One region of the Streptomyces sp. NPDC050997 genome, then DNA from elsewhere that is predicted to be linked to it. Evidence: riboswitches for the same ligand, from Rfam matches in the RefSeq annotation. Region 1 holds a riboswitch; the other holds the start of a gene.
The links. A riboswitch is a leader RNA that binds a small molecule or an ion and turns the genes downstream of it on or off. The one in region 1 is predicted to bind thiamine pyrophosphate.
Positions count from the first base shown of each region.

Region 2: another riboswitch for thiamine pyrophosphate. It lies ahead of AB0H86_RS35205 (thiamine ABC transporter substrate-binding protein); the one in region 1 lies ahead of thiO (glycine oxidase ThiO).

Region 1 is NZ_JBFAGK010000010.1:229,872-238,701, forward strand. Features, by position in the region: gene AB0H86_RS23870 (NAD(P)/FAD-dependent oxidoreductase) at 1-549, shown strand, start outside; gene AB0H86_RS23875 (hypothetical protein) at 578-1,558, opposite strand; gene metF (methylenetetrahydrofolate reductase [NAD(P)H]) at 1,615-2,538, opposite strand; gene thiE (thiamine phosphate synthase) at 2,719-3,369, opposite strand; gene AB0H86_RS23890 (Rv2175c family DNA-binding protein) at 3,486-3,857, opposite strand; gene AB0H86_RS23895 (FAD-dependent oxidoreductase) at 3,922-5,163, opposite strand; gene AB0H86_RS23900 (hypothetical protein) at 5,196-5,546, opposite strand; TPP riboswitch at 5,599-5,710, shown strand; gene thiO (glycine oxidase ThiO) at 5,816-6,982, shown strand; gene thiS (sulfur carrier protein ThiS) at 6,979-7,179, shown strand; gene AB0H86_RS23915 (thiazole synthase) at 7,183-7,977, shown strand; gene pknB (Stk1 family PASTA domain-containing Ser/Thr kinase) at 8,155-8,830, shown strand, end outside.
Region 2 is NZ_JBFAGK010000021.1:87,899-96,728, forward strand. Features, by position in the region: gene AB0H86_RS35175 (winged helix-turn-helix domain-containing protein) at 1-46, shown strand, start outside; gene AB0H86_RS35180 (helix-turn-helix transcriptional regulator) at 280-1,494, shown strand; gene AB0H86_RS35185 (NUDIX hydrolase) at 1,513-1,998, shown strand; partial or broken gene AB0H86_RS35190 (IS481 family transposase) at 2,079-3,843, opposite strand; gene AB0H86_RS35195 (AAA family ATPase) at 4,335-5,576, opposite strand; gene rlmN (23S rRNA (adenine(2503)-C(2))-methyltransferase RlmN) at 6,040-7,146, shown strand; TPP riboswitch at 7,171-7,276, shown strand; gene AB0H86_RS35205 (thiamine ABC transporter substrate-binding protein) at 7,362-8,480, shown strand; gene AB0H86_RS35210 (iron ABC transporter permease) at 8,456-8,830, shown strand, end outside.

The sequences.
Region 1 (8,830 bases):
CTGGCGCTGCGCGGCGGGCGTCCGGAGGGGGCGGCGCACCGGACGGTGGTGCACGCGGAGGACCGCGAGAGCGAGTTGGAAGAACTGTTCGGCACGGCTCCCGCGACGCCCTGGCGTCCGACGGTGACGGTGCTCCGGCCGGACGACCCCGGGCTCGTCCCCGACACGGAGCACGAGGCGGTCACGCTCACCTCCGTGGTCCCGGCCGGCCGGCCCGAGCCGGAGGTCGTGGACCGGTACACCGAGGCGATGACGAGGGCCGCCGAGCATGCCGTACCGGAGCTGCGTGAGCGCCTCCTGTGGCATGAGGTCCGTACCCCGGCCGACATCGCGGAGGCGACCGGCGCGGAGGGCGGCGCCGTGCCCGCACCGGCGCTCGCCGCGGGGGCCGGCCGTCTGCTGCACCCGTCCAACAGCACGGCGATACCGGGCCTGTTCACCGTCGGCGGCTGGTCACATCCGGGCGGCGGTCTCCCCCATGCCGGGATGTCGGGCGCGCTCGTCGCCGGACTGATCGTGGAGGGACCGGAGTTCCGGGGTTCTCGGTGAACGCGCGGCACCCCGGCCGAGGGGCGCTTCAGAAGCGGTACTGCTCGTCGAACCCGTTGCCCTGGTTCTGGTTCTGGTTCTGGTTCTGGTCGTAGCCCTGCTGGCCGTACTGCTGTTGCTGTTCCTGCGGGAACTCGCCGTACGGGTCGTCGGTGCTGCGCTGTTGCGGAACCCACACCCCGCCCGCCGGGGTCTCGCCGTAGTTGCCGGTGGCGTACTGGTCCTGGCCGTAGTCCTGCTGCCCGTACTGCTGCTGGCCGCCGTAGGACGTGTCGTACCCGGCGCCGTCGTAGGTCTGGGTGCCGATGTACGGGTCGGAGTAGGCGGCGTACTGCTGCTGCCCGGACGTGTCGTAGCCGTACTGCTGCTGGTCGTAGCCGGTGTAGCCGTCGTAGGAGTACGACTGGTCGGCGGCGGCCGTCGCGTACTGGTCCTGGGTCTGACCGGCGGTGGCGTAGGACGCGTCGGCGGCGGCGGTGTACCCGGAGTTGTATACGCCGTACGAGCCGGTGTCGTCGGGCAGGGGCTGCGGCTCGTACACGGAGGTGGTCTCGGCGGCCGTCGGGGCGACGGGGCGGGCGGGCGTGAACACGTCGTCGCGGTCGTACTCGTCGTGGCGGCCGTAGGAACCGGTGTCCTGGCCGAAGTCGGTGTTGTCGCCGTAGCCCGCGTCGGCCGCCTCGAGGCCGGTGACCTCCAGGGCCGGATCCTGACGGTCGGCCTTGCCGCGGCGCCGCTTGCTGCCGTCGGCGCCCGGGCGGCTGACCGCCCAGCCGGACGCGAAGCCGCGGCGGAAGGAGAGGGTGACGTAGGTCTGGCCGAGCGCGAAGGCGATCGCACCCAGCGCGATGACGGCCACGGACGGGATCAGCACGCCGAACACGACGCCGAGGAATCCGGCGAAGGCGAGCAGCCGCCAGCGCAGGCGTGCCTTGTACTGCAGCAACACCTCACCCAGCAGCCACAGTGCGACGATGCCGAACGCGATGTAGAGGACCGTCCAGCCCATGTACGCCCCTCTCCCAGTGGCCGTTACGCAGTGTGTCGTATGCCGGTGCGACCGGTCTAGGCCTGGGGCGGGTGGTGCAGTCCCAGGTTCTCGTAGATCTCCAGCGTCGCCGTGGAGTTGTTGAGCGTGATGAAGTGCAGCCCGGGCACTCCCTCGGACAGCAGCCGCGCACAGAACTCAGTGGCGAACTCGATACCAATGGAGCGTACAGCCGCCGGATCGTCTTTGACTGTGAGGATCCGCTCTTTCAGGGCGGGCGGGAAGGACGCGTTGGTGAGGGACGGAATCCGAGCCAGGCTCTTCGCGCTGGCGATCGGCATGACCTCGGGAATGATCGGGGTCTCGCAGCCCGCGGCCGCGACCCGGTCCCGCAGCCGCAGGTAGTCCTCCGGATGGAAGAACATCTGCGTGATCGCGTAGTCCGCGCCGGCGCGGCACTTGTCGACGAAGTTGCGGACGTCGGTGTCCCAGTCGGGGGAGCGCGGGTGCATCGCGGGGAAGGCCGCGACGCCGACGCAGAAGTCGCCGGACGCCTTGATGAGTTCGACGAGTTCGGCGGCGTAGGCGAGGCCGTGGGGGTGCGGCACCCAGTCGCCCATCGGGTCGCCGGGCGGATCGCCGCGCAGGGCCAGCATGTTGCGGATACCGGCGTCGGCGTACTGCCCGATGATGTTGCGCAGATCGGCCACCGAGTGATCGACCGCGGTGAGGTGGGCGATCGGGGTGAGCGTGGTGTCGGAGGCGATCGCCTCGGTCGCCTTGACCGTGCCCGCGCGGGTGGAACCGCCCGCGCCATAGGTCACGGAGACGAAGTCGGGCGCCACGGCCTCGACCCGGCGCAACGCGTTCCAGAGGTTCCGCTCGCCCTTCGGGGTCTTCGGGGCGTAGAACTCGAACGAGTACGTCGTCTTACCGGTCGCGAGCATGTCACGCACCGTGCGGGCGTGGTCCGACCTGGTGGATGCGGTGCCGAGGGCCATACCCGCAGGTTAGTCAGGGTGCGGTGGGTCCCCCAACCGGATCACGGATTTTTGGCTGATTTGTCTATTTCATGTCCACCTATTGGACGGACAGGGGCGGGCAGGTAGACAGGCTGGTCGGACAGTCGGACAGTCGGATGAGACGGCAGGGCGAGGCTGCGGGGCGAGACAGCGGCGTCATCAGGCCTGGCGCAGTCGCTTCGCGAACTCCGCGGCCGCCGCTCCCGGATCGTCCGCCTCCGTGATCGCCCGGACGACCACGACTCTGCGGGCGCCCGCCTCCAGCACCTCGTCGAGGTTGCCGAGGTCGACGCCGCCGATGGCGAACCAGGGCCGTTCGGTGCCGAGGGAGGCGGTGTACCGGACCAGGTCGAGACCGGGAGCGTGGCGGCCGGGCTTGGTGGGGGTCGGCCAGCACGGGCCGGTGCAGAAGTAGTCCACGCCCTCCTGGACGGCGGCCGCGGCGGCCTCCGACTCGGCGTGCGTGGAGCGGCCGACGAGGACGTCGTCGCCGAGGATCGCGCGGGCGGCGGGGACCGGAAGGTCGCCCTGCCCGAGGTGCAGGACATCGGCGTCGGCGGCGTGGGCGACATCCGCCCGGTCGTTGACCGCGAGGAGCCTGCCGTGCCGGGCGCAGGCGTCGGCGAACACCTGGAGGTGCTCCAGCTCCTCCGCCGCCTCCATGCCCTTGTCCCGCAGCTGCACGATGTCGACCCCGCCGGCCAGGACGGCGTCCAGGAACCCGGCGAGGTCGCCCTGTCGCTTGCGGGCGTCCGTGCAGAGGTACAGCCGGGCGTCGGCGAGCCGGGCGCGGGCGGTGCTGTCGGGCATACGTGGGTTCCCCCGTGGTGGATGGCGTACGGGCCGCGGGCCGCGGTCGACCACGACCGTGGCTCTGGTGCGCCACGGCCCGTACGTCGGGCGATGTTCAGATCAGCGTGCTCAGCTCAGACGGCGAGCGCCTGGGCGCGGCGCTTCACCTCCGTGCCGCGATTCTCGCTCAGCGCCTGGGCGGGGGTGCCGGGCAGGCTCGGGTCGGCGGTGAAGAGCCACTCGAGCATTTCTTCGTCGGTGAAGCCGTCGTCCCGCAGGAGCGTCAAGGTGCCGGTGAGGCCCTTGACGACCTTCTGCTCGGCCCCGTCGATGAAGGCGGCGGGGACGTGCAGCGCGCGGTTCTCACCACGGCGTACGGCGATGAGCTGGCCCTCCTTGACCAGCTGCCGCACACGTGTCACCTCGACATCGAGCATCTCTGCGATGTCGGGGAGGGTGAGCCAGGCGGGGACGAGAGCATCGATCTTTGCGTCAATCTCGGTCACGGGACAAGCGTGCCATCTCGCACTGACAGTCGGAAGCCAGGAACGCCCGACCTGCGGTTTTCTCCTACGCCGTGGCCGCCTTCAGAGGCCTGGCCGGATCGGTCAGCAGCGTAGGGTCCATGAGCGTCCCCGCCTCGATCAGCCGCCGCCCCTGCGCCAGGTCCCGGGGGCGGCCCACCGCCAGCAGGGCGACCAGGCGGTTCTCCCGCAGCCAGCACACCGACCAGGCCGGGCCGGACGGGTCGCCGCGCCACCGGGTGGTGTCGGCGGACGCGTGGTGGCCCACGTACTGCACGAAGCGCCCGAACTGCTCGGACCAGAAGTACGGGACCGGGTCGTAGACGGCCGGGGGCTCGCCGGTGGCCTCGCCGACGATGTTCTCGGCCACCGTGCGCGGCCCCTGGAGGGCGTTGTCCCAGTGGTGGACCAGCAGGCGCTCGCCGTACCGTCCCGAAGGGAAGGAGGCACAGTCGCCGACCGCGTAGACGTCCGGTTCGGAGGTGCGCAGGCGGTCGTCGGCGAGGACCTCGCGGTGGGGGCCGAGGGTGATGCCGGAGCCGGCCAGCCAGGCCGTGGCGGGGCGGGCGCCGATGCCGACGACCACGGCAGCGGCGGGCAGCCGCGAGCCGTCGTCCAGGATCACGGCCCCGGGTTCGACGCGCGCCACGCGCGCGTGGGTGCGCAGTTCGACACCGGCGTCGGCGTACCAGGAGGCCATCGGGGCGGCCACGTCGGCGGGCAGCGCGCCGGCCAGCGGGCGGCCGGCGGCCTCGACGACCGTCACCGCGCAGCCGGCCTCGCGCGCGGCCGTGGCGAACTCGGCGCCGATCCAGCCCGCGCCGACGACCACGATGTCCTGCTGCCGGGCGAGTACCGGACGCAACCGCTCGGCGTCGTCCAGGGTGCGCAGCAGATGGACTCCGGGCACGTCTTCCGCGCCCGGCAGCCGGATGGGTTCGGCGCCGGTCGCCAGGACCAGGACGTCGTACGGCACCGGCCCCTCGGCGGTGTCCAGCAGGTGCGCGCCGGGGCGCACGCCCAGAACCTCGCGCCCGAGGCGCAGCTCGATGCCGAGGGCGTCGAAGTCGACGTCGAAGGCGGCGCCCTCGGACTTGCCGAGCAGCACGGCCTTGGACAGCGGCGGCCGGTCGTACGGCTGATGGGACTCCGCGCCGATCAGGGTCACGGTGCCGGCGAAGCCCTGTTCCCTCAGGGCGACCGCGGTCTGCACCCCGGCCATGCCCGCGCCCACCACGACGACACGCCGTGGCGTGGAGGTTCCCCGTTCCTGCGTCTGCTCGCTCACCTGATCACCATAGACAACTGACGGTCAGTCAGTCAGGGGGCGTGCTCCGTGAGCTGCTCCACAACGCTCGTCCCGCTACCGGGCTGCGACTCCCACTCCCAGCTCTCCTCCAGCCGCACGCGACCGTCGGACAGGTCGACGACCGTCGACACACAGTGCCCCGAGGAGGTCGTCCCGTCGTGCTTGAGCTGTACGTACCGGAAGTCCAGGCGGTCGCCCTCACGCGTCCCCACCAAGTGTCCGCGGACGACGTCCCCGCCCGCGTACTCGGCCCAGATCTCGCCGTCCTTCTCGTGGTACATGAACCGGGTGCGGGTACCCACCTGACCCGGGGCCTGGTCGGCGACGGGGGCGAGGACGAGTCCGTCGAGCGAAACTGCCACGGGCGGAGGCTCCCTTACTGAGACGGACGGCATCGGGCTAGGGTGGCCAACGTAGAGCACTCGCGGGAGCCCGGACGCACCGGGCTGAGAGGGAGGCTGGCGGCCTCCGACCGTACGAACCTGATCCGGGTCATGCCGGCGAAGGGAGGGGCTGGACGCCCATGTCGCGTACGCGTACGCCAGATCCATCGGACACCACAGATGTCCCGTCGGACACCACAGACGTCCCGTTGAATGCCACAGACGTTCCGCTGCACGCCTCGGACGCCCTGTCGGGCACCCCGGGCACCCCGGACGTCCTGGTCGTCGGGGGCGGCATCATCGGCCTGGTCATCGCGTGGCGGGCCGCGCAGCGCGGGTTCGCCACGGCCGTCGTCGACCCCGAACCTGGCGGCGGGGCCGCCCGGGTGGCGGCCGGGATGCTGGCCGCCGTCACGGAACTGCACTACGGCGAGCAGACCCTGCTCGGCCTGAACCTGGAGTCGGCCCGCCGCTATCCGGACTTCGCCGCCGAGCTCACCGACCTCACCGGCCGCGACCTCGGCTACCGCCGCAGCGGCACGCTCGCCGTCGCGCTGGACGCCGACGACCGCGCGCATCTGCGCGAACTGCACGCACTGCAACGGCAGTCGGGGCTGGACTCCGAGTGGCTGTCCGGGCGGGAGTGCCGACGCCTGGAGCCGATGCTCGCGCCGGGCGTGCGTGGCGGGCTGCGGGTCGACGGCGACCACCAGATCGATCCGCGACGGCTGGCCGACGCTCTGCTGGCCGCGTGCGAGCGGGCCAAGGTCGTCTTCCACCGCACCCGGGCCGAACGGCTTTCGGTGGTACGGGAGCGGGCGACCGGTGTCGTCACACGCGAGGGCGTCGTGCTGGGCGCCGGGCAGGTGGTGCTGGCGGGCGGCAGTCTCAGCGGGCGCCTCGCGGGGGTCCCCGCGGACATCCTGCCGCCCGTGCGGCCCGTGAAGGGGCAGGTGCTGCGGCTGACCGTGCCCGAGCGGTACGCGCCGTTCCTGAGCCGGACGGTGCGGGCCGTGGTGCGCGGCAGCCAGGTCTACCTGGTGCCGAGGGAGAACGGCGAGCTGGTCGTCGGCGCCACCAGCGAGGAGCTGGGCTGGGACACCACGGTGACCGCGGGCGGCGTGTACGAGCTGCTGCGGGACGCCCACGAGCTGGTCCCGGGGATCACGGAGCTGCCGCTCACGGAGGCCCGGGCCGGACTGCGTCCCGGCTCCCCCGACAACGCGCCGCTGCTCGGCCCGACCGGCCTTGACGGGCTGCTGCTCGCCACCGGGCACTACCGCAACGGCGTGCTGCTCACGCCGGTCACCGGCGACGCCCTGGCGCACGCCCTGGTCACCGGTGAACTCCCGGAAGAGGCCCGTCCGTTCACGCCCAAGCGCTTCAGCACCGTCCGCACGGAGCAGCCCGTATGAACATCTCGGTCAACGGCGAGCGGCGCGAGGTCGCCCGCGGCACCGCCCTCGACACACTCGTGCGGTCCCTCACCGCGGCGCCCTCCGGAGTGGCCGCCGCCCTCAACGAAACCGTCGTCCCGCGCGCGCGATGGTCCTCGACGTCCCTCACCGAGGGAGACCGCGTCGAAGTCCTCACCGCCGTCCAAGGAGGCTGACCCATGGCCGACGATCCCTTTGTCCTCGGCGGTACGTCCTTCACGTCCCGCCTCATCATGGGTACGGGCGGCGCGCCCAGCCCGGAGGTTCTGGAGCGGGCGCTGGTCGCGTCCGGGACGGAGCTGACGACGGTCGCGATGCGCCGGGTCGATCCGGGCGCGCACGGCTCGGTGCTGTCGGTGCTGGAGAAGCTCGGCATCCGGGTGCTGCCGAACACGGCGGGCTGTTTCACGGCCGGTGAGGCGGTGCTGACGGCCCGGCTGGCACGTGAGGCACTCGGGACGGAGCTGGTCAAGCTGGAGGTCATCGCGGACGAGCGGACCCTGCTGCCGGATCCGATCGAGACGCTGGACGCCGCCGAGACGCTGGTCGACGACGGGTTCACGGTGCTGCCGTACACGAACGACGATCCGGTGCTGGCGCGCAAGCTGGAGGACGTCGGATGCGCGGCGATCATGCCCCTGGGGTCGCCCATCGGATCCGGGCTGGGCATTCGCAACCCGCACAACTTCCAGCTGATCGTCGAGCACGCGCGCGTGCCGGTGATCCTGGACGCGGGGGCCGGTACGGCCTCGGACGTGGCGCTGGCGATGGAGCTGGGGTGTGCGGGTGTGATGCTCGCCTCGGCGGTGACCCGGGCGCAGGAGCCCGTCCTGATGGCCGACGCCATGCGGCACGCCGTCGAGGCGGGCAGGCTGGCTCGGCTGGCGGGCCGGATTCCGCGGCGGCACTTCGCGGAGGCGTCGTCTCCCGCGGAGGGCCTGGCGGTACTGGATCCGGAGCGGCCGGCGTTCTGAACGGCGTCGCGGCGGGCGGGGACCCGCGCCGCACTCCCGTCCCGCCTCCGTCCCGTCGTAGCGGGGCCCCCGATATCGGCTGTGGCTTTGTGGGTTGCGTCACAGGTCCGCTGCAGTCCCGCCTCGATCCAGGCCGAACCGGCGGTCGTGTCAGTCACGGCTCGTACACTCACCTGCGTGGATACGACCCTTCAGGACCCTCTGGTCGGGCAGGTGCTCGACGGCCGCTACCGCGTCGACGCGCGGATCGCGGTCGGTGGGATGGCCACGGTCTACCGGGCCCTGGACACCCGCCTGGACCGGGTTCTCGCACTCAAGGTGATGCATCCGGCGCTGGCCGCCGACGGATCGTTCGTCGAGCGGTTCATCCGGGAGGCCAAGTCGGTGGCCCGGCTCGCGCACCCGAACGTCGTACAGGTCTTCGACCAGGGCACCGACGGGTCGTACGTCTACCTCGCGATGGAGTACGTCGCCGGCTGCACCCTGCGCGACGTGCTGCGCGACCGCGGGGCGCTGCAGCCGAGGGCCGCGCTCGACATCCTGGAGCCGGTGCTGGCCGCGCTCGGCGCCGCGCACCGCGCGGGGTTCGTCCACCGCGACATGAAGCCGGAGAACGTCCTGATAGGGGACGACGGTCGGGTCAAGGTCGCCGACTTCGGGCTGGTGCGGTCCGTGGACACCGTCACCAGCACCACCGGGGCCGTGCTCGGCACGGTCTCGTACCTCGCCCCCGAGCAGATCGAGCAGCCGGGCACCGCCGATCCCCGCGTCGACGTGTACGCGTGCGGTGTCGTCCTCTACGAGATGCTCACCGGCGAGAAGCCGCACGACGGGGACTCCCCGGCGATAGTGC
Region 2 (8,830 bases), on a different contig from region 1:
GGACCAGCTGGAGGACCTGGTTCGCCAGCAGGCTCAAGGGCGATGACCAAGGCGTCAGCTCGACGTGCAACTTCTGCCAGCTCCTCACCAAGTCCCCTTACCTGGTCGATTAGTTCTCGCTTCTCTGCCGCGCTCAACACGGTCGCAGCCCCTTCGTTGCCCTTTCGATCTGACAGCCTCTCGGCTTGTAAGCAACGCTAGGACCGGACGCACTCACCACCCTGGAAAAACTCTCCGGGCCGTAGAGAGAGACGGGTGGACGCTCTTCCCATGCGAGGAATGACGACGAACCTGACGATCGGTGAGCGAGTTGCTTGGTACCGCCGTAGGCGCGGCATGTCCCAGGAGGTCCTGGCCGGGTTCGTCGGCCGGACGGTTGACTGGCTGAGCAAGGCGGAGAACAACCGGCTGGAGCTGGACCGGCTCTCGGTCATCAAGACTCTGGCCGACGCTCTCGACGTGTCCCTTGGCGACCTGCTCGCCGAGCCGACGCTCATGGAGTGGACCTCCGACAGCGGCAACCTCACAGTGCCGGCACTCCGGTCGGCGCTGATGAACTACAGGCAACTCACGCCCTTGTTGGGAGTGCCGATCGAGGGCGAGCCCACGCCCCTGGATGAGCTTCGTACCAGCGTCGTCGAGATCATGGACGCCTACCAATCCTCCCGCTGCGGCTTCGCGACCCGCCGCCTGCCTCTGGTGCTCGCCGACGCTCTCATCGCAGCGCAGTCCTACGACGGCCGCGACCGTGAGCAGGCCAACGAGCTGTTGTCGCTGACGTACCAGAGCGCTGCCATGGTCCTCGGGAAGGTGGGCGAGGTGGATCTCGCCTGGATCGCCGCCGACCGAGGATTGAGCGCGGCGCAGCAGTCCGCCAACCCGGCGGTCATCGGGTCCCTCTTCCGCTCTGTCGCTCACTGCCTTCTGTCGACCGGGCGTTTCGATGCTGCCGTACAACTCATCGGCGACGCCTCCGACTACCTTCGCCCCGGCCTCTCCGGAGCCAGCCCGGAGTTCCTGTCGATCTACGGGACGCTCTTCCTCGCCGGTTCCATGGCCGCAGCCAGGGCTGACGAGCGCTCGACCGTACGCGAGTTCCTCACCGAGGCCGACCAGGCCGCCCGCCAGCTCGGTCGGGACGCGAACCACATGTGGACCGCCTTCGGCCCGACCAACGTAGCCATCCAGCGGGTAGCCACCGCGGCCGAGCTGGGTGACATGCAGGTAGCCGCAGACCTGGGGCCGCGTATCGACACCAGCAGCCTCCCGACGGAGCGACGCACACGACACAACATTGAGGTAGCCCGCGCTCTCAGCGCCCACAACCGCGTCGACGACGCCCTGGCGATGATCCTGGAGGCGGAATCCTGGGCACCGGAGCAGGTACGGAGCCACTACCTGGCCCGCGAACTCGTACTGACATGGGTGCGCAACCAGCGAGGCCGACCGAGCCGGGGCATGGCAGATCTCGCCGATCGGCTACACGTGGTCTAGGTGGGTTCGCTCGGCTGCATGGCAGCGAACGAGCACGAAGCGAAGATGGCGCATCCGCGTATGGCAGCGGGTGCGCTTTTCTTTGATGCCGGCGGGCGCGTCCTCATGGTGGAGCCCACGTACAAGGACTACTGGGACATCCCCGGGGGCTACGTCGAGACCGGTGAATCTCCACTCCAGGCTGCCAGCCGCGAGGTACAGGAGGAACTCGGGATCACGCCGACACTCGGCCGTCTCCTGGCTGTCGACTGGGCGCCCAACGCCACCGAGGGCGACAAGGTGTTGTACCTGTTCGACGGCGGCGAGCTTGCCCCGGAGGCCGTTGAGGACGTCCGCCTGCAAGCCGAGGAACTGAAGAGCGTCGTGTTCGTGGCCCCGGGCGAGATCACGGATCGGACGATCCCCCGGTTGGCCCGACGGATCCTTGCGGCGATCGAGGCCCGAGCGGCAAGCGCCCCGGTGTACCTGGAGCATGGCCAGGCGCCGGACGACGTAGCGGCGTAGCCGAAACGAAAGCCCCAGATCCCTGTCGAGTCTCAGTTGATGGTTGACGGGTTGGCGTCGGGTGATGCTTGACGTCTGCCCTAGACGATCTTCCGGCGGTTGTGTTCGCCGGATTTGCGGACGACCACCTTCTTGGTGACGCGGGGGACGGTGGTGATCAGTTCGGTTCCCTGGAAGATGCGGATGGTGTCCTCGCTCAGGTGGGCGGTGACGATCTGGCGGGCATGGCCGCGGCCGAGCTGGATGCGTTGTCCTGCGACCACGAAGCCGCCGGTGCTGCTGGCGGTGCGCTCGGCGATCTGCTCGCCGGGCGGAGGCAGCAGTGGTGGTCCGGCCGGACGGCCGCCTTGCAGACGGCTGCAGGCCGACGGCGGCAGCGGGCTGGGCAGGGTGGCTTGCAGGGTGCGCTGTTCGTCGAGGACCTGTAGTACTCGCCCGTCGAGGCGCAGGGTGACCCGTTGTCCGGCGAACGGCCAGCCGATCAGGACCTTGTCGCCGCCCAGGCCGACGTAGCCGACCGCGTTGACGGTCCGGTCCACCTCCACCACCTTGGCGGAGTCGGCGGCCGGGCCGGGGTCATCTGGCCAGGGCCCGGCTGGTCGGGCCCTGGCCAGCAGGGCTTTGAGGTCCCGGCCGGACAGCTTCGAGGGCAGCGTCTTGTGCCGTGCCCCGCCGATGAGCACGTGCCGCCGGTTCACGTCGATGCGCAAGGTGACCGGGGTGCCGGCCAGGGCCGGGCCGAACCAGACCTGCTGCCCGCGCAGGCTCAGGTTTCCCGAGGCGGGAACCTGCCGCTTCACCTCGATCGCACCGATCTCCCCCTCGGCCAACGGCCAGGCCACCGGCGCCGTTTCAGGCGGCGAGGGATCCGGCGGAGCCGCACGGGTAACCAGGTCGAGGCGGGCAGGCAGGACCACCGGCAATACAACGGGCTCGGACCGCGGCTGTGGGACGAACCTGCTCGCCGGGACGGCCATGTCCAGTGATTGATGCGGCCGCATCCGCTTGTAGTCCTCGAGCCACACGTCCACCGCCGCCTGCGCCGACACCAGATCGGTGAACGGCGCGGAGTCGTCGAGGAGTTCGCGTCTGAGTGTCTGGTGGAACCGCTCGATCCTCCCGGTGGTGGTCGGGGACTGCGGCTTGGTGAGGCGGTGGGTGATGCCGTTCTCCCGGCAGATCCGGTCGAACACGTCTCCCCGGGCCGTCCGGAGCCGAACCGGGCGGTGAACTGCTTGCCGTTGTCCGTCAGCACCTCCTCGGGCACTCCGAACCGCAGCAGGGCCTCGCCGAAGGCCCGGCAGACCGCGCGGGCGGTGGCCCGTTCGACCACCTTGGCGATCACCATGAACCGTGAGTGGTCGTCGATCCCGGTGACCATCTTGCACTCGCCGCCGCCCGCGAGCAGGATGTCGCCGACGATGTCCATCTGCCACAGTTCCATCGCCGCAGACCGTTCCCACCTGCGGTAATCCGAGCGGCGCCGCCTGCGGACCCCGGGTTCGATCAGAGCGTTGCGCACCAGGACCCGATAGACCGTCGCCGGGGAGGGCACTGGCGTGACGCCTCTGCGTTCCAGCTCGTGCACCAGGCGGCGCGGACCCCAGCCGGGATGCCGGCGCCGCAGCTCACACACCACCGCCTCCACCGCCCCGGGATCCGGTACGGACACGAGACCGGACGATGAGACCGGTCCGCCAATCCCGGCAGGCCCGACTGCACGTACTTGCGCACCCACCCGTGCACCGACTGCCTCGACACCCCATACCGGGCCGCGACTTGACTGACCGGAACCCCCGCGGCGACCTCCATCACCGCGTGATACCGCTGCTCGACCACGCTCACTCCACCAGCACGGCCCGGCCCTCCCTATGCGCCACATCCAGGCGCACAGCCAAGCCGAGGCAAGCGGTGTCAAACATCAAGTGAGGCCACAGCGTCAAGCATCTATCGAGACAAGACAAAGCCCCAGATCCCAGCGGGATACAACTTTCCCTACTTCATCAAGGCCCGCGCACAGCGCGGGCGCGCGCCGCCTCTGCGGCGCGGCCTGCCTCTGTCTTCGCCCCGGCTGGCCGCGCCCGGCGGCGCGCTAGCGAGCTGCGGGCATGAAGCGGGAGACACTCTCTGTGGCTGGGGCGGTCGGCTCCACGGCTTTAGGCAGCCACTTTGGGGCGAGCCTCTAAGATCATGGCCCCAACGTCGTGCTTTAACGGGCAGGTCCACAGACTGCCCGACGCGCCGGAAGCTTACGGGGCCATGATCACTCGCCCCAAGGCAGCTCCAGCCCAAAGCCGCTCCGCCGACCTCCTTTATCGACTTACTGACTGAATTCGCTAGTAAACCCTCTTCTCGATTTCCCGTACGAGAGATTCCACCTCTGCGTGATTGGCAGGGTCACGATGCCAAATTGAGAAGGCTACGCGCAAGCAATATTGCCAATCATTGCCAGTCCTTCGGGCCAAGACCTCAAGCCATCTATGATGATCCAACCCAGCCAGTTCAGCCAAGTAGACGTTAATAGATGTCTGTGTGCATCCCAGCGCCTCTGCCAGTTCTCGCGGCTGCATAACCGCCTTCTTCATTATCACTTGCTCCGGCGGCTCCGTGCCAGGGAGGAACAAGGCGTAGCGCCCAGCTCCCTTTCCTTCCAGTTTCCCCCTCTGGTCGCCGTCGATAACCGCAACAGCGCGAAGTCTTCGCGAATTAGAGGTAGCATTCGCCGCGATCAATACATCATTCCATGAACCGACGTCGATCAACTCCACTTCATTTCCGCCGATGAAGCCGTGTGTCGAGAGCATTAGCTTAAGGAGCTCACGCGCCGCTTCGTCTTCCACGAAGACAATCCCGCGCAGTGGGCTTTCAACCCCCAGCGTGTCGCGTAAATCTGAGATGCGTGAAGGCTGAAGAAGTAGAGGGGTTTCATTACCGCGAACGCATATGCGGACGAAATCGAGCGGCACTCTAATGATGAAGACCGGAGAATGTGTCACGGCGATGACTTGTACCTGGGAAGCGCGAGCAAGGCGAGCCAGGTCATCCACCAGTGGTGCATGTCCACGAGGGGCAATGCTTGCCTCGGGCTCATCCAGGATCACCAAAGAGTTATCGTATGGGTGCCTTACAAACCAGCGCATCCTGTGCACTGAGAGTTCTCCGTAGCTCATGGAAAACGAGTCAATCCATCGATCCCCTCTCCGGGCGCGTACGTAGGGAAAGATTGGCGCCCCATTCTCAACTCGAACTGGATGATAAACGACTTCCTCATACGTAACGCCAAGGATATCTCTGAGGGCGTCCAGGTCTTTCCGCGATTGAATCCAGTCATCCCCTTCGCGGAATTCCATGATGTCCTGCCTTCGGGATTCCTGAAAGAACATCGAAATCTCGGAGGGCACCTCGAATGTATTGTGAATGTCAGGGTACACCTCTGGCGTGCTTTCCCCCCTTATTGTGGGAGTCCCTAGGTTGACCGCGTATGAGATTCGATCCTCTCTTTTTCGTAGTGTGACTTGCACGAATCCGCCAAGTTCGAATCCCTCTCTTTTTGTACCGAAAAAGGGGGGGGTGGCCATTGCCCCATGACCCGGATTGAAGTGACTCGGAAATGCACTTCAGTAGTGTGCTCTTCCCGGATCCATGCAATCCTGAGATTACCGTGAAAGGGGCGAGGGTGACGAGCTGTCCCGGGAATGGTGAATCGGCGTCGAATTGCAACGACTCAACTTGAACCAGTGGGAGGAATTTCCTCATGCTCTCCCAGAGTTTGAATGATGCGTGCGACATCTCGCCCATTAACCCCCGCCTAAAGATGGTCCGGCCGACCCTGAGGGTCCATGTTAATCAATCCTGTTGTCGCTGCGGCCGAATAAAGAAGGCTTGAGGGGTGACGATGAGGAAGACCGCCACTGGCAGCTCCCTGGGCCGACCCTGGGCCGCCCGAGGCCGACCACCGCCGACAACCGGCACCCACAGGTGACCACCCCCACCCCGCTCCGGCCTGGGCCCCCGGAGTTGATCTGCGACACTGGACGGGTTATGCCTGCACCCGGAGAACTCACATTCGTCGCCCCCCGCGGAGCCAAGAAGCCGCCGCGGCATCTCGCCGACCTCACGCCCGCCGAGCGGAAAGAAGCGGTGGCCGCGGTCGGGGAGAAGCCGTTTCGTGCCAAGCAGCTGTCGCAGCACTACTTCGCGCGGTACGCGCACGACCCGCAGGAGTGGACGGACATCCCGGCCGGTTCCCGTGGTCGGCTCCAGGAGGCGCTGCTTCCGGAGCTGATGTCGGTGGTGCGGCATCTGTCGACCGACCAGGACACCACCCGCAAGACGCTGTGGCGGATGGTCGACGGGACGCTCGTCGAGTCGGTGCTGATGCGCTACCCGGACCGGGTGACCATGTGCATCAGCTCGCAGGCGGGGTGCGGGATGAACTGCCCGTTCTGCGCGACCGGGCAGGCGGGTCTTGACCGGAACCTGTCCACCGCCGAGATCGTGCACCAGATCGTGGACGGCATGCGGGCGCTCAGGGACGGCGAGATCCCCGGGGGCCCGGCACGGCTCAGCAACATCGTGTTCATGGGCATGGGCGAGCCCCTCGCCAACTACAACCGGGTCGTCGGCGCCATCCGGCGGCTCACCGACCCCGAGCCGGACGGTCTCGGGCTCTCGCAGCGTGGGATCACCGTCTCGACGGTCGGACTCGTCCCGGCGATCAACCGCTTCACCGACGAGGGCTTCAAGTGCCGGCTCGCCATCTCGCTGCACGCCCCCGACGACGAGCTGCGCGACACCCTCGTCCCCGTGAACACGCGGTGGAAGGTGCGTGAGGTCCTGGACGCCGGCTTCGCGTACACGGAGCGGTCCGGGCGCCGGCTGTCCATCGAGTACGCGCTGATTCGGGACATCAACGACCAGGCGTGGCGGGGCGACCGACTCGGGCGGCTGCTCAGGGGCAAGCCTGTGCACGTCAATCTCATCCCGCTGAACCCGACGCCCGGGTCGAAGTGGACGGCCTCCCGCCCCGAGGACGAGAAGGCGTTCGTCGAGGCCATCGCCGCCCATGGTGTGCCGGTCACCGTACGGGACACCCGTGGGCAGGAGATCGACGGGGCGTGTGGTCAGCTCGCCGCGACCGAGCGGTAGTGTGGCGTTCGTAGGTACATCTTCATATTCCGACAGGGGAGCGCCACAGCGCTGAGAGTGCGGCACCGGCCGCAGACCCTCTGAACCTCGCCCAGGTCATTCTGGGTAGGAAGTTCGGTCACTACTCGAGCTGTTGCGCCCTGCCCGGGAATCCTCGGTCTGCCCGAGGGCCCGGGCAGGGCCGCGTCTCTTCCTGGTCACCCCAGGAGGATCCAGTGAGCATCACCCAGAAGGCCACGGCCCTGGTCGTGGGACTCGGACTCGTCACGCTCTCCGCGTGCGGGTCGGGATCGTCCGACGACGGTAGCGGCGGCGACTCCAAGACCGTGACCCTCGTCAGCCACGATTCATGGGCCGTGTCGAAGAACGTCCTCGCGGACTTCGAGAAGCGGTCCGGCTACAAGGTCAAGGTCCTCAAGGACGGCGACGCCGGCCAGGCCGTCAACAAGGCCATCCTGACCAAGGACAACCCGCAGGGCGACGTCTTCTTCGGCGTCGACAACACCCTCCTGTCCCGGGCGCTCGACAACGGGCTCTTCCAGCCGTACGAGGCGAAGGGCTCCGACCTGATCCAGCCCGAGTACCGGGCCGACCAGGACAAGCACCGCGTCACGCCCATCGACACCGGCGACATCTGCGTCAACTACGACAAGGCGTACTTCAGCGAGCACAAGCTGGCCCCGCCCAACTCCTTCGACGACCTGGTCAAGCCGGCGTACAAGAACCTCCTCGTCACCGAGAACGCCTCCACCTCCTCCCCGGGGCTGGCGTTCCTCCTCGGGTCCGCGGCGAAGTACGGCGATGGGGGCACCTCCCGCTCGAGCGAAGCCGAGAGTGGGGGAGGCTGGACGGGCTACTGGAAGAAGCTCAAGGCCAACGGCGTGAAGGTGGTCGACGGCTGGGAGCAGGCCTACAACGAGGAGTTCTCCGGCTCCGCCGGCGGCAAGAAGGCCAAGGCCGACAGGCCGCTGGTCGTCTCCTACGCCTCCTCACCGCCCGCCGAGGTGATCTACGCCGACCCGAAGCCGAAGACCGCGCCCACGGGCGTCGCCGCCGGCACCTGCTTCCGCCAGGTCGAGTACGCGGGCCTGCTGAGCAACGCGTCGAACACCAAGGGCGGCAAGGCGCTCCTCGACTTCCTGCTCACCAAGGAGTTCCAGGACGACATGCCGCTGAACATGTTCGTCTACCCGGTGCGCAAGGGCGCCCAGGTGCCGGCCGAGTTCACCGAGTACGGGCCGCAGGCCAAGGATCCCGAGACGCTGGACCCGGCCCGGATCGCCGAGAACCGTGACCAGTGGGTCAAGTCGTGGACCTCGCTCGTACTGAAGTGACCCGGCGTTCCAAGGGGAACGCGGCGCGGCTCGGGCTGGTCGCCGTGCCCGTCGCGTTCTTCGCGGTGTTCTTCGCCTATCCCGTGGCCGCGATCGTCACGCGAGGCCTGAAGGTCGACGGGGTGTGGCGGCTGGGGCGGATCGCCGACGTGCTCGGGCAGTCTGACGTCCGGCACGTGCTGTGGTTCACCGCCTGGCAGGCGCTCGCCTCCACCGCGCTCACCCTGTTGGTCGCGCTGCCCGGCGCGTATGTCTTCGCCCGGTTCGACTTCCCCGGCAAGCAGGTTCTGCGGGCCGTCGTCACGGTCCCCTTCGTGCTGCCGACGGTCGTGGTCGGTACGGCGTTCCTG